4 regions of the Aeromicrobium sp. P5_D10 genome follow, and region 4 is predicted to be linked to each of the others. Evidence: riboswitches for the same ligand, from Rfam matches in the RefSeq annotation. Region 4 holds a riboswitch; each other region holds the start of a gene.
What was found. Region 4 has a riboswitch for cobalamin ahead of cobN (cobaltochelatase subunit CobN). Riboswitches for the same ligand answer to the same signal wherever they lie in the genome.
Positions count from the first base shown of each region.

Region 1: linked by a shared signal. The riboswitch ahead of ACXJKC_RS14770 (magnesium chelatase subunit D family protein) and the one ahead of cobN (cobaltochelatase subunit CobN) in region 4 are both predicted to bind cobalamin.
Region 2: linked by a shared signal. The riboswitch ahead of ACXJKC_RS10565 (ABC transporter substrate-binding protein) and the one ahead of cobN (cobaltochelatase subunit CobN) in region 4 are both predicted to bind cobalamin.
Region 3: linked by a shared signal. The riboswitch ahead of ACXJKC_RS18100 (fibronectin type III domain-containing protein) and the one ahead of cobN (cobaltochelatase subunit CobN) in region 4 are both predicted to bind cobalamin.

Region 1 is NZ_JBFUME010000006.1:449,272-451,465, forward strand. Features, by position in the region: gene cbiE (precorrin-6y C5,15-methyltransferase (decarboxylating) subunit CbiE) at 1-558, opposite strand, end outside; cobalamin riboswitch at 588-736, shown strand; gene ACXJKC_RS14770 (magnesium chelatase subunit D family protein) at 798-2,194, shown strand, end outside.
Region 2 is NZ_JBFUME010000005.1:14,806-16,999, forward strand. Features, by position in the region: gene ACXJKC_RS10560 (PucR family transcriptional regulator) at 1-503, shown strand, start outside; cobalamin riboswitch at 580-762, shown strand; gene ACXJKC_RS10565 (ABC transporter substrate-binding protein) at 819-1,880, shown strand; gene ACXJKC_RS10570 (FecCD family ABC transporter permease) at 1,877-2,194, shown strand, end outside.
Region 3 is NZ_JBFUME010000010.1:93,025-95,218, reverse strand. Features, by position in the region: gene ACXJKC_RS18100 (fibronectin type III domain-containing protein) at 1-981, opposite strand, end outside; cobalamin riboswitch at 1,132-1,276, opposite strand; gene ACXJKC_RS18095 (DUF1707 SHOCT-like domain-containing protein) at 1,329-1,862, opposite strand; gene priA (bifunctional 1-(5-phosphoribosyl)-5-((5-phosphoribosylamino)methylideneamino)imidazole-4-carboxamide isomerase/phosphoribosylanthranilate isomerase PriA) at 1,867-2,194, opposite strand, start outside.
Region 4 is NZ_JBFUME010000001.1:7,832-10,025, forward strand. Features, by position in the region: gene cobN (cobaltochelatase subunit CobN) at 1-1,019, opposite strand, end outside; cobalamin riboswitch at 1,058-1,186, opposite strand; gene cobA (uroporphyrinogen-III C-methyltransferase) at 1,296-2,036, shown strand; gene ACXJKC_RS00050 (hypothetical protein) at 2,048-2,194, opposite strand, start outside.

The sequences.
Region 1 (2,194 bases), on a different contig from region 4:
GAGGTTGCCGAGGACTTGCAGGGTGCTGTCGCCGTAGTCGGTCTCGACGAGGAGTGCAGCGATCCGTCCGGGGGTGTCCTGATCTGACGACAGCACGATCAGACGTCGACCCGGCGCCAGTTCGCGCAGGATTCGGGCCGGGTCACGTCCTACGACGCTGACCACGACACAGGACTCGGACGACCAGCCGAGCCGGGCCCGTGCCAAGGACACCGAGGAGACAGCGGGGTGCACTGTCACGTGATCGGCTCCCAGAAGATCGATCAGTGTCGTGCCGATGCCAGAAATCAGAGGATCGCCGGAGGCAAGCGCAACGACCGGTCCGCTCACGAGATCCGCGATGAACGGGGCGAGCTGCTCGCGAAGGGGCGAAGGCCAGGTCTCGCGGCGCTGCCCGGTGACTGACGGAACCATCGACAGATGACGTCCGCCGCCGATCAGCACTGCGGCTCCGAGGACGATTCGTCGATGCGCCTGGGGCAGATCGTCCCAGCCGCCCGCGCCGATGCCGATGACGCTCAGAGATGTCGAAGCAGAGGGGGGATCGGTGGCCAACATTGCTCGCCACGCTATCGTCATGAGCGGCACGAGGTGCCCCAAGGGTCCAGGCATCGGAAACGGTGCGGAAGATCTGAGGGGAGAATCTGGGAAGTCGGTGAGAGTCCGACACAGGCCCGCTGCGGTGAGTCAGGCCCCTGCAATCTGGGGGACTTGATAAGTCCGAAGACCGGCCCCGCGCCTGACCACAGTTTCGGCGTAATCAGCCGACGGCGAATCGAGCGGGAGCCTCCATGCCACTGCAATATCCCTTTTCTGCCGTACTCGGCTGTCAGAGCGATGCGCTCGACGACATGGGCCTGGCCCTGATCCTCAATGCGGTCTCGCCCCACATCGGCGGCGTCCTGGTGCGTGGCGAGAAGGGTACGGCGAAGTCGACCACGGTGCGGGCCATGACCGGGGTCCTCCCGCCGGTCGAGGTGTTCGCCGCGGACCGGTTCTCGATCGATCCGGCCGACGCTGCCGGGGCCTCACCCGACGGCCCGTTCGCATCCGATCACCCGACGACGGTGAGGCCCGCCCGGCTGGTCGAACTGCCGGTCGGAGCGACCGAGGACCGGGTGCTGGGTTCGATCCAGCTGGAACGAGCGCTCTCGCACGGCAAGGTCGAATACGAACCCGGTCTGCTTGCCGCGGCGCATCGCGGCCTGCTCTATGTCGACGAGGTCAACCTGCTTCACGACCACCTGGTCGACGTGCTTCTCGATTCGGCGGCAATGGGCCGAGTGACGGTCGAGCGTGACGGCGTTTCGCTCGAGTACGCCTCGCGGTTCGTGCTGATCGGGACGATGAACCCCGAGGAAGGTGAGCTACGGCCGCAGCTGCTCGACCGTTTCGGTCTGACGGTCGAGGTGTCGGCGGTGCGTGAGCCTCACCTGCGGGCCGAGGTCGTACGCCGACGGATGAGCTTCGATCTGGACCCCGCTGCATTCGTCAAACAGTTCGAGGCCGCTGATCACGCGTTGACCGAGCGGATCGACGCAGCTCGGGCTCGGTTGCCGTTCGTGGAACTCACCGACGCGGCGCTGTTGAAGATCGCAGAAGTGTGCGCGGCATTCGAGGTCGACGGTCTGCGCGCCGATATCGTGACCGCCCGAACCGCTGTCGCCCACGCTGCCTGGAACGGACGGGACGAGGTGGCACGCGAAGACATCCGCCGCGCAGCGTTGTTGGCACTGCCGCACCGTCGGCGTCGTAATCCGTTCGACGCTCCGGGCCTCGATGAGGAGTTGCTCGACCAGATCCTGGGTGATGAGGAACTCCCTCCTGAACCGCCGCCGGAGCCCGAACCGGAACCGGAGCCTGAGCCCTCGCCACCGGGTGAGAGCGAGGATGGGGGCGATCAGCCTGACGGTCCTAGTGACGACTCTGCACCGGCCGAACCTCAAGATGCTCCGGCCCAGCAGCCTGCGCCGCCTACCAGTGCGAGCAACGAATCGGTCGTCTCTGCCAGCACACCTGCCTGGCGGCCCAAAGCGCTGACGGTACGCGGAACCGGCCACGGAGCCGCGGGACGGCGCAGCCGCGCCATCACCTCGCATGGACGGCGGGTTGGGGTGACCCAAGAACCGTCAGGTTCGCTGCACCTGGTCGAGACGCTGATGGCCGCGGCCGGCAAGCAGGCCGATCGTCAACA
Region 2 (2,194 bases), on a different contig from region 4:
GGGTGTCGAGCGTGCACGGATGGTTCACACCCATTTCGGCGTCGTCGTACGACCGGCTGCGCGAAATCGAGCTTCCACCCGGCGTCGGCGTGGCCTTCGGCGCTGCCCGCGCCGGGATTGACGGCTTTCGACACACCCACGACGAAGCGCTGTTGACCGCGCGAATGCCCGTTTCGCCGGGCCGCGTCGCGTGTTTCCCAGATGCGGCAGTCGAGATTCTGGCTTCCCAACGTGATGATCTGGCTCGCCGGTTCGTGGAGGATCAACTCGGCCCGTTGCTGCAGCACGAGGGCCGCGACAGGCTTCTGGTGACGATGCGACACTTCCTGAACACCTCGGGGAGCCCTTCACGATGTGGGCGGAGGCTGGGAGTGCATGCGAACACCGTGACCCAGCGCATCCGACGCATCGAAGGAATTCTGGGGCATCCGATCGACCCCGAGAATCTCTCACTGCGTGTTGCCCTCGCGGTACAACCGCTCCTGTCGAACGAGACCGTCTGACTCGACGACGCCACGTCCTGCAGTTCGCTCCAGGCATGGTCAGGAGAACCCCGAGACCGGGCGAGTCGAGCCCTTGCTAGGCTGCCAGCGAACCAGTCGTACCCATTCGTTTGGGTCAGGGAATCCGGTGTGACTCCGGAGCTGACGCGCAGCGGTGAGGGGGACGGAGGTGGCATCGCCACTGGATCGCAAGATCTGGGAAGGCGCCACCATCCGGTCGAACCCGAGTCCGAAGACCTGCTGGTTTGCGGTCGACTCATGTCGGCCGGATCATTCGTCAGGCTCCGCGCAAGAGCCTCAGATCACAGGAATCACGTGTCTTTTCCTTCCTTCACGCGCTCTGCCGCCTGGGCGCTCTGCGCCGGGCTTGCCGCCTCCGTCCTCACCGCCTGCGGAACCAGTGAGTCATCCGACCGCGACGCCTCGACCCCGGGAGCGGGCGAAGGCAGCACGACCTACCCGCTCACGCTCAAGGACAACTGCGGCACCGACGTGACCATCGAGGCGGCACCGCAGCGTGCCGTCTCGGTCAACCAGGGATCGACCGAGATCCTGCTCTCTCTCGGCCTGGGCGACCGCATGGTCGGCACCTCGACCTGGACCGACGAGATCCGCCCCAACCTGGCAAAGGCCAATGCCACGGTTCCCCGCCTCGGTGACAATGCCGTCTCCTACGAGAGAGTGCTGCAGGAGGAGCCCGACATCGTGACGGCGTCATTCGGCGGCTCCCTCAACGACGAGGACCCTGACCGGCGTGCGCAGTACGCCAAGCTGGGCGTGCCCACGTACGTCGCCCCGTCGCACTGCGACGGTCGCACCGACGAGAGCGGCGATGGACCCCGCGAACACCCGCTCGAGATGGACGTCATCTACCAGGAGATCACCGACCTCGCCCAGATCTTCGACGTCTCGTCCCGCGGCGAGAAGCTGATCGCCGAGCTCAAGTCCCGCATGGCCAAGGCCACCGAGAACGCCCCGAAGAGCGACGTGTCCATCGCGTACTGGTTCGCCAACACCGAGCTGCCTTACATGGCCGGAGCCAACGGCTCGCCCGGCGTCATGTCGCGCACCGTCGGCGTCGAGAACGTCTTCGACGACACGGTCACCGAGTGGCCCCAGGTCAGCTGGGAGAGCGTCCTCGACCGAGACCCCACCGTCATCGTGCTCGGCGACCTGCGCCGCAAGTCCCAGACCGGTGACAAGCTGGAGGACAAGATCAAGTTCCTCGAGTCCAACCCGGTCACCAAGCGCCTGACGGCAGTGCGCAACAAGCGCTACGTCATCATGAACGGCGCTGACATGAACCCCTCGATCCGCACGGTCGACGGCACCGAGAAGCTCTCCAAGGCGCTGGCCGAGCTCGGGCTCACGCGTTGAACCAGGCCGATCCGACGCTCGCGGTCCGGGGTGCCCGCGGGGCGTTCTGGGCGGTGGGCCTCACGGCGCTGGCGCTGTCGATCGCCGTGGCGATCACGATCGGCCCGGCCGATCTCTCAGTCGGCGAGGTGTTTGCCGTGGTCGGCCAGCACCTCGGATGGGGTGACGCAGGCGTGTCACGCATCCGCGACGGCATCGTCTGGGAGCTGCGCCTGCCGCGCACGCTCCTGGCGGCCGTGTGCGGCGCCGGTCTGGCGATCTGCGGCGCGATCATGCAGTCACTACTGCGCAATCCGCTCGCCGACCCGTTCGTG
Region 3 (2,194 bases), on a different contig from region 4:
GTCCACCGCACCCGACAGGTCGAGCTCTTCGATCGACGTCCCCGCGTACGAAGCGTTACGCAGATCCGTGTAGTCCTGAGCGTTCAACGTTCCCGTGATGCTGAGCTTCTTGACGACGCTGTAGTCGTAGTCGCCTGCGGTCTGGCCGAAGTCGCTGACCAGCTTCTCGCGCAGCTTGGTCAGGAACTGACCCTGTGCAGTCGTGGTGAGCCGAACCCACGAAGAAGCTGGGTCCGCGGTGTTCAGTGCTGTGAGCGAAGCGGTGACCTGCTGCTGCGTGGCAGTGGGATTCACGGCCGTCGTCCTGGCCGTGGCAAGTTCTGCGTCAGTAGCCGTTGCGGTCTTGCCCTTGCCGATGCCCCTGATCAGATCGGTCTTGTCGACTTGGGAGAAGTAGGACTCACTCTCCCAGCAAGAATCTGCCAGGCCGAGGTCGCAGCCATAGCCGTACAGCGTGAACTGCCACCGCATGACGTCACCATCGTGCAGAGTCAGTGCACCCGCACCGACCTGGGCCGTCACGTTGTTGACCGTGTACATCCAGCCAGACATGGAGTTGTAGTCGGGCGTGCCGAGGTACGCGTCTCCGTCGGTGCCGGTCAGCTCGAATCCCGGCTGGCTCGTGATGTACGACGGAACGTTCGCGGTTCCCTTGTCGAAGCCCTTGACGCCCGACAGGTACCAGCCCGCGCTGCTGGTATCCCCAGCGTCCAACGCGGTGAACTGGTGCGATGTCTCATCCAGGACGCTCTCGGTGACAGCCGCGGCCGTCGAGCCCTCCGGGACCGTCACCTTGACCGGCTCGACGTAGTAGCCCTGACCGATGTTGTAGCCCTCGAAGGTCACGTAGACCGATATGTCGCTTGCTGCTTGGGCGGCCGGAGCCAGCCCCAGCACGAGGGCAAGTGTGGTGAACGCGCTGATCAGCGCTGCTCCCACTCGGCTGCGACGCCGTCTTTCGATGATGGACCGGGATCCCATGAATTCTCTCCTTGCTCGGACCCCGCAGAGGTAAGGCATGGCAGAGAAAACGTCCCGATCGACACAAAACTCCGCGTCAGAGAATCTGGCGCGGAGCTGTTATCGAATCGGAGAACGATTCGGCCATGTCCCGCTTTCCGCGGCAGGACTTGGCCAGACACCCTCGTGACAGGTACTCCGACTCGTGGCGCGATCGCTCACGCCACACACGGTTGCGGGACAGCGCCGGATTCTCACCGACTTCCCCCAGCACGAGTGCAACTGGTTACAGCAAGTCACGATTTCCGTGACTCAAGAACGGACCTTAACGCATTCCCGCGTAGTCAGGTCCTGATGTGACCGACGTCCTATCCCAGCCCGCGCCGACGACGACGCTTGGCAGCGATCTTGTCCTCGATCGCCTCGATCCGCGACTCGCGGTTCAGCCGCATCGAGAAGTAGCCGATCCCCACGCCGAGGCTCGGGAAGATCGGCCAGAAGAACAACAGCCCGCCGCTCGCGATACTCGTGGCACCCCAGATCGCCACGCACAGCCCGGACACGAAGATCCACCCATTGCGGGCGTCGCGCAGATCGCGCTGGTACTGGGTCACCGCCTGGACCTGCAGGCTGGAACGGTTGGCCGCCTGCCTCACGACCGGGGCGGGGGTCGCCACGACCAGGTCGGTCAGCAACGCTGCAAGCCCGCCCACGAGGCGGGTGCCCAGGACATCGGCACTCCGTGCCTCGAACTCGTCGCGGGTCAGCCTGCCGTCGGCATAGGCGTCGCGCAGCACCGTGACGGCATGATCGCGGTCGGCATCGGTCGCCCTGAGCAGCGCAGCGTCCGGCTCGCGAGGATCGGCCGAGAAGCCCGACCAGATCTCCGCGCCCGACGCCATGGGTTCAGACCTCGCGTACCGCGGCGAGGGCTTCGGGCAGGGTGAACGCACCGGCGTACAACGCCTTGCCGATGATGGACCCTTCGACGCCGAGGTCGGCAAGCGTCGCGATGTCACGCAGGTCCTGCAGGCTCGACACGCCGCCCGAGGCGACGACGGGCTTATCGGTCACGGCGCACACCTGACGCAACAGGTCGAGGTTGGGCCCGGTCAGCGTGCCGTCCTTGGTCACGTCGGTGACGACGTAGCGGGCGCAGCCGTCGCGATCCAGGCGCGCCAGGGTCTCGAACAGGTCGCCGCCGTCCTCGGTCCAGCCACGGGCAGCCAGCGTC
Region 4 (2,194 bases):
AGCATCAGCACGATCTTCTTGTCGGCGGCCGGCAGGTGGCGCAGGCGGGCGTGGGCGATCGCGATGCCGGCCACGCGGGCGCTGCGCTCGTCGTGCGCGACGTAGCGGGGCAGCCCGTCCTCATCGATCTCCTTGAACGAGAACGGCGCAGTGATGATGCGTCCGTCGAACTCGGGGATCGCGATCTGGTTGGCCGAGTCGAGTGGCGTCACGCCGTCGTCGGACTCCTCCCAGTCCTCGCGGCTCGATGTCAGGCACAGACCCTGCAGGATCGGGATGTCGAGCGCCTTCATCCGCGCGACGTCCCACGACTCGTCGTCACCACCGGCGCTGACGGTGCCGGGCTTGGTGCCGCCCGCCGCGAGCACCGTGACGATCAGGGCGTCGAGCTTCGCCAGCTCGTCGAAGAGGGCGTCGGGGGCCGCGCGGAGGGATGAGCTGAAGATCGGGACGCCGGCGGCCTCGCCGGTCGCGTCGATCGCGTCGGCGAGCGAGTGCGCGAAGCCGCTGTTACCGGACGCCTCGTGCGCCCGGTAATACAAGACCCCGATTCGCGGCAGGTCCGCCGGCTTGGCCGGGCGCTCGGCCACCCCAAACTCGGGCAGCGTCGCCGGCGGCTCGAAGCCTACGCCCGTCAGCAGGACGGTGTCGGACAAGAAGGCGTGCAGCTGCGCGAGGTTGGCTGGGCCGCCCTCGGCGAGGTAGACGTGCGCGTCGGCCGCGACGCCGATCGGGACGGTCGACTGCTCCATCAGCTCGGCGCTCGGGGTCTGCTCGCCGCCGAGTACCACGATCGGCTTGCCGAGGTCGCGGATGCGCCAGAAGCCCGAGCACAGGTCCTGCGGGGAGCCGAGGATGCGGGCGACGATCAGGTCGGCCTTCTCGAGGGCCTCGGCCATCTCGGTGTGGTTCGGTCGGGATGGGTTGGCGTACAGGTAGTCGGCTCCCGACGCGCGTGCGGAGAGCAAGTCGGTGTCGGACGTGGACAGCAGGGCAATACGTGTAGACGACTCGGCCATGGTGCCGGGCTCCTCCTAGGGGTTCTCGCCCCATCAATTGGTCGGACCGTCCCGTGAACAGTGTCTGGCTTCATCCTGTCGGATGTCACAGTGGCGGAACCGCCCCGGATTGTCACCGGGTTCCTGCGCCACGGGCGTACTCGAAGACTACGGGAGAACCAGCGGTGGCCGTCGGACGCCCTGGTTGCCGGTCACGTCCGAGCCGCAGGCGACAATGGGGCAATGCTTGGTTTGACGTTGTCGACGCCCGATCTTCCTGCGGCAGGAGAGCCCGGAATGGCGGGTGTCACGTTGGTGGGCGGCGGGCCCGGCGACCCCGAACTGATCACGGTCGCAGGCCTGAAGGCCCTCATGGCCGCCGATGTCGTGGTGGCCGATCACCTGGCCCCCTTGGCGTTGCTGGAGCAGTTGCGTCCCGGCGTCGAAGTCCTCGATGTGGCCAAGTTCCCTCGCGGACGGACGACTCCGCAGGAGGCGATCAATGAGCTGCTGATCGATCGCGCGAAGCAGGGATTGCGAGTCGTCCGGCTCAAAGGCGGCGACGGTTACGTGTTCGGGCGCGGTTTCGAGGAGCTTCATGCCTGCCGTGAGGCAGGCGTTCCGGTCAGGGTCGTTCCGGGTCTGTCTTCGGCGGTCGCGGTTCCGGCGCTGGCCGGAATCCCGGCAACCCATCGTGGCTTGGTCCACGGTTTCACGGTCGTGTCGGGTCACGTGCCTCCGGGGCATCCGTCGAGCCTGACCGATTGGTCGGCTCTGGCTTCCGTCGGCGGCACGATCATCGTCTTGATGGGTGTAGCCAACGCGGGTCACATCGCCGATGCGCTGACGGCCGGCGGGATGGGAGCGGAGACGCCCGTCGCATTGATCTGCGATGGCAGCCTCCCATCGGAACGGACGATTCTCACGACGCTGGACGAGGTGCGCGTCACGATGGAGCGAGAACAGGTCGAACCGCCGGCCGTGATCGTCATCGGTGCCGTTGCGGCGCTTGCCGGACAGTCGACGCAGACCCGCTGACTCGGTGTGAGCTACACCGTCCTGCTGCCGAACAGCAGATGGAAGGGCTTCGCCGCCAGCGTCAGCATGGGGCGGCGTCCGCTCAGGAATCGCAGCGGACCGTCGTCGGCGAATCGCCAGACGGCCCGGCCCGAACCCATCCGGATACGTCCGCGGAC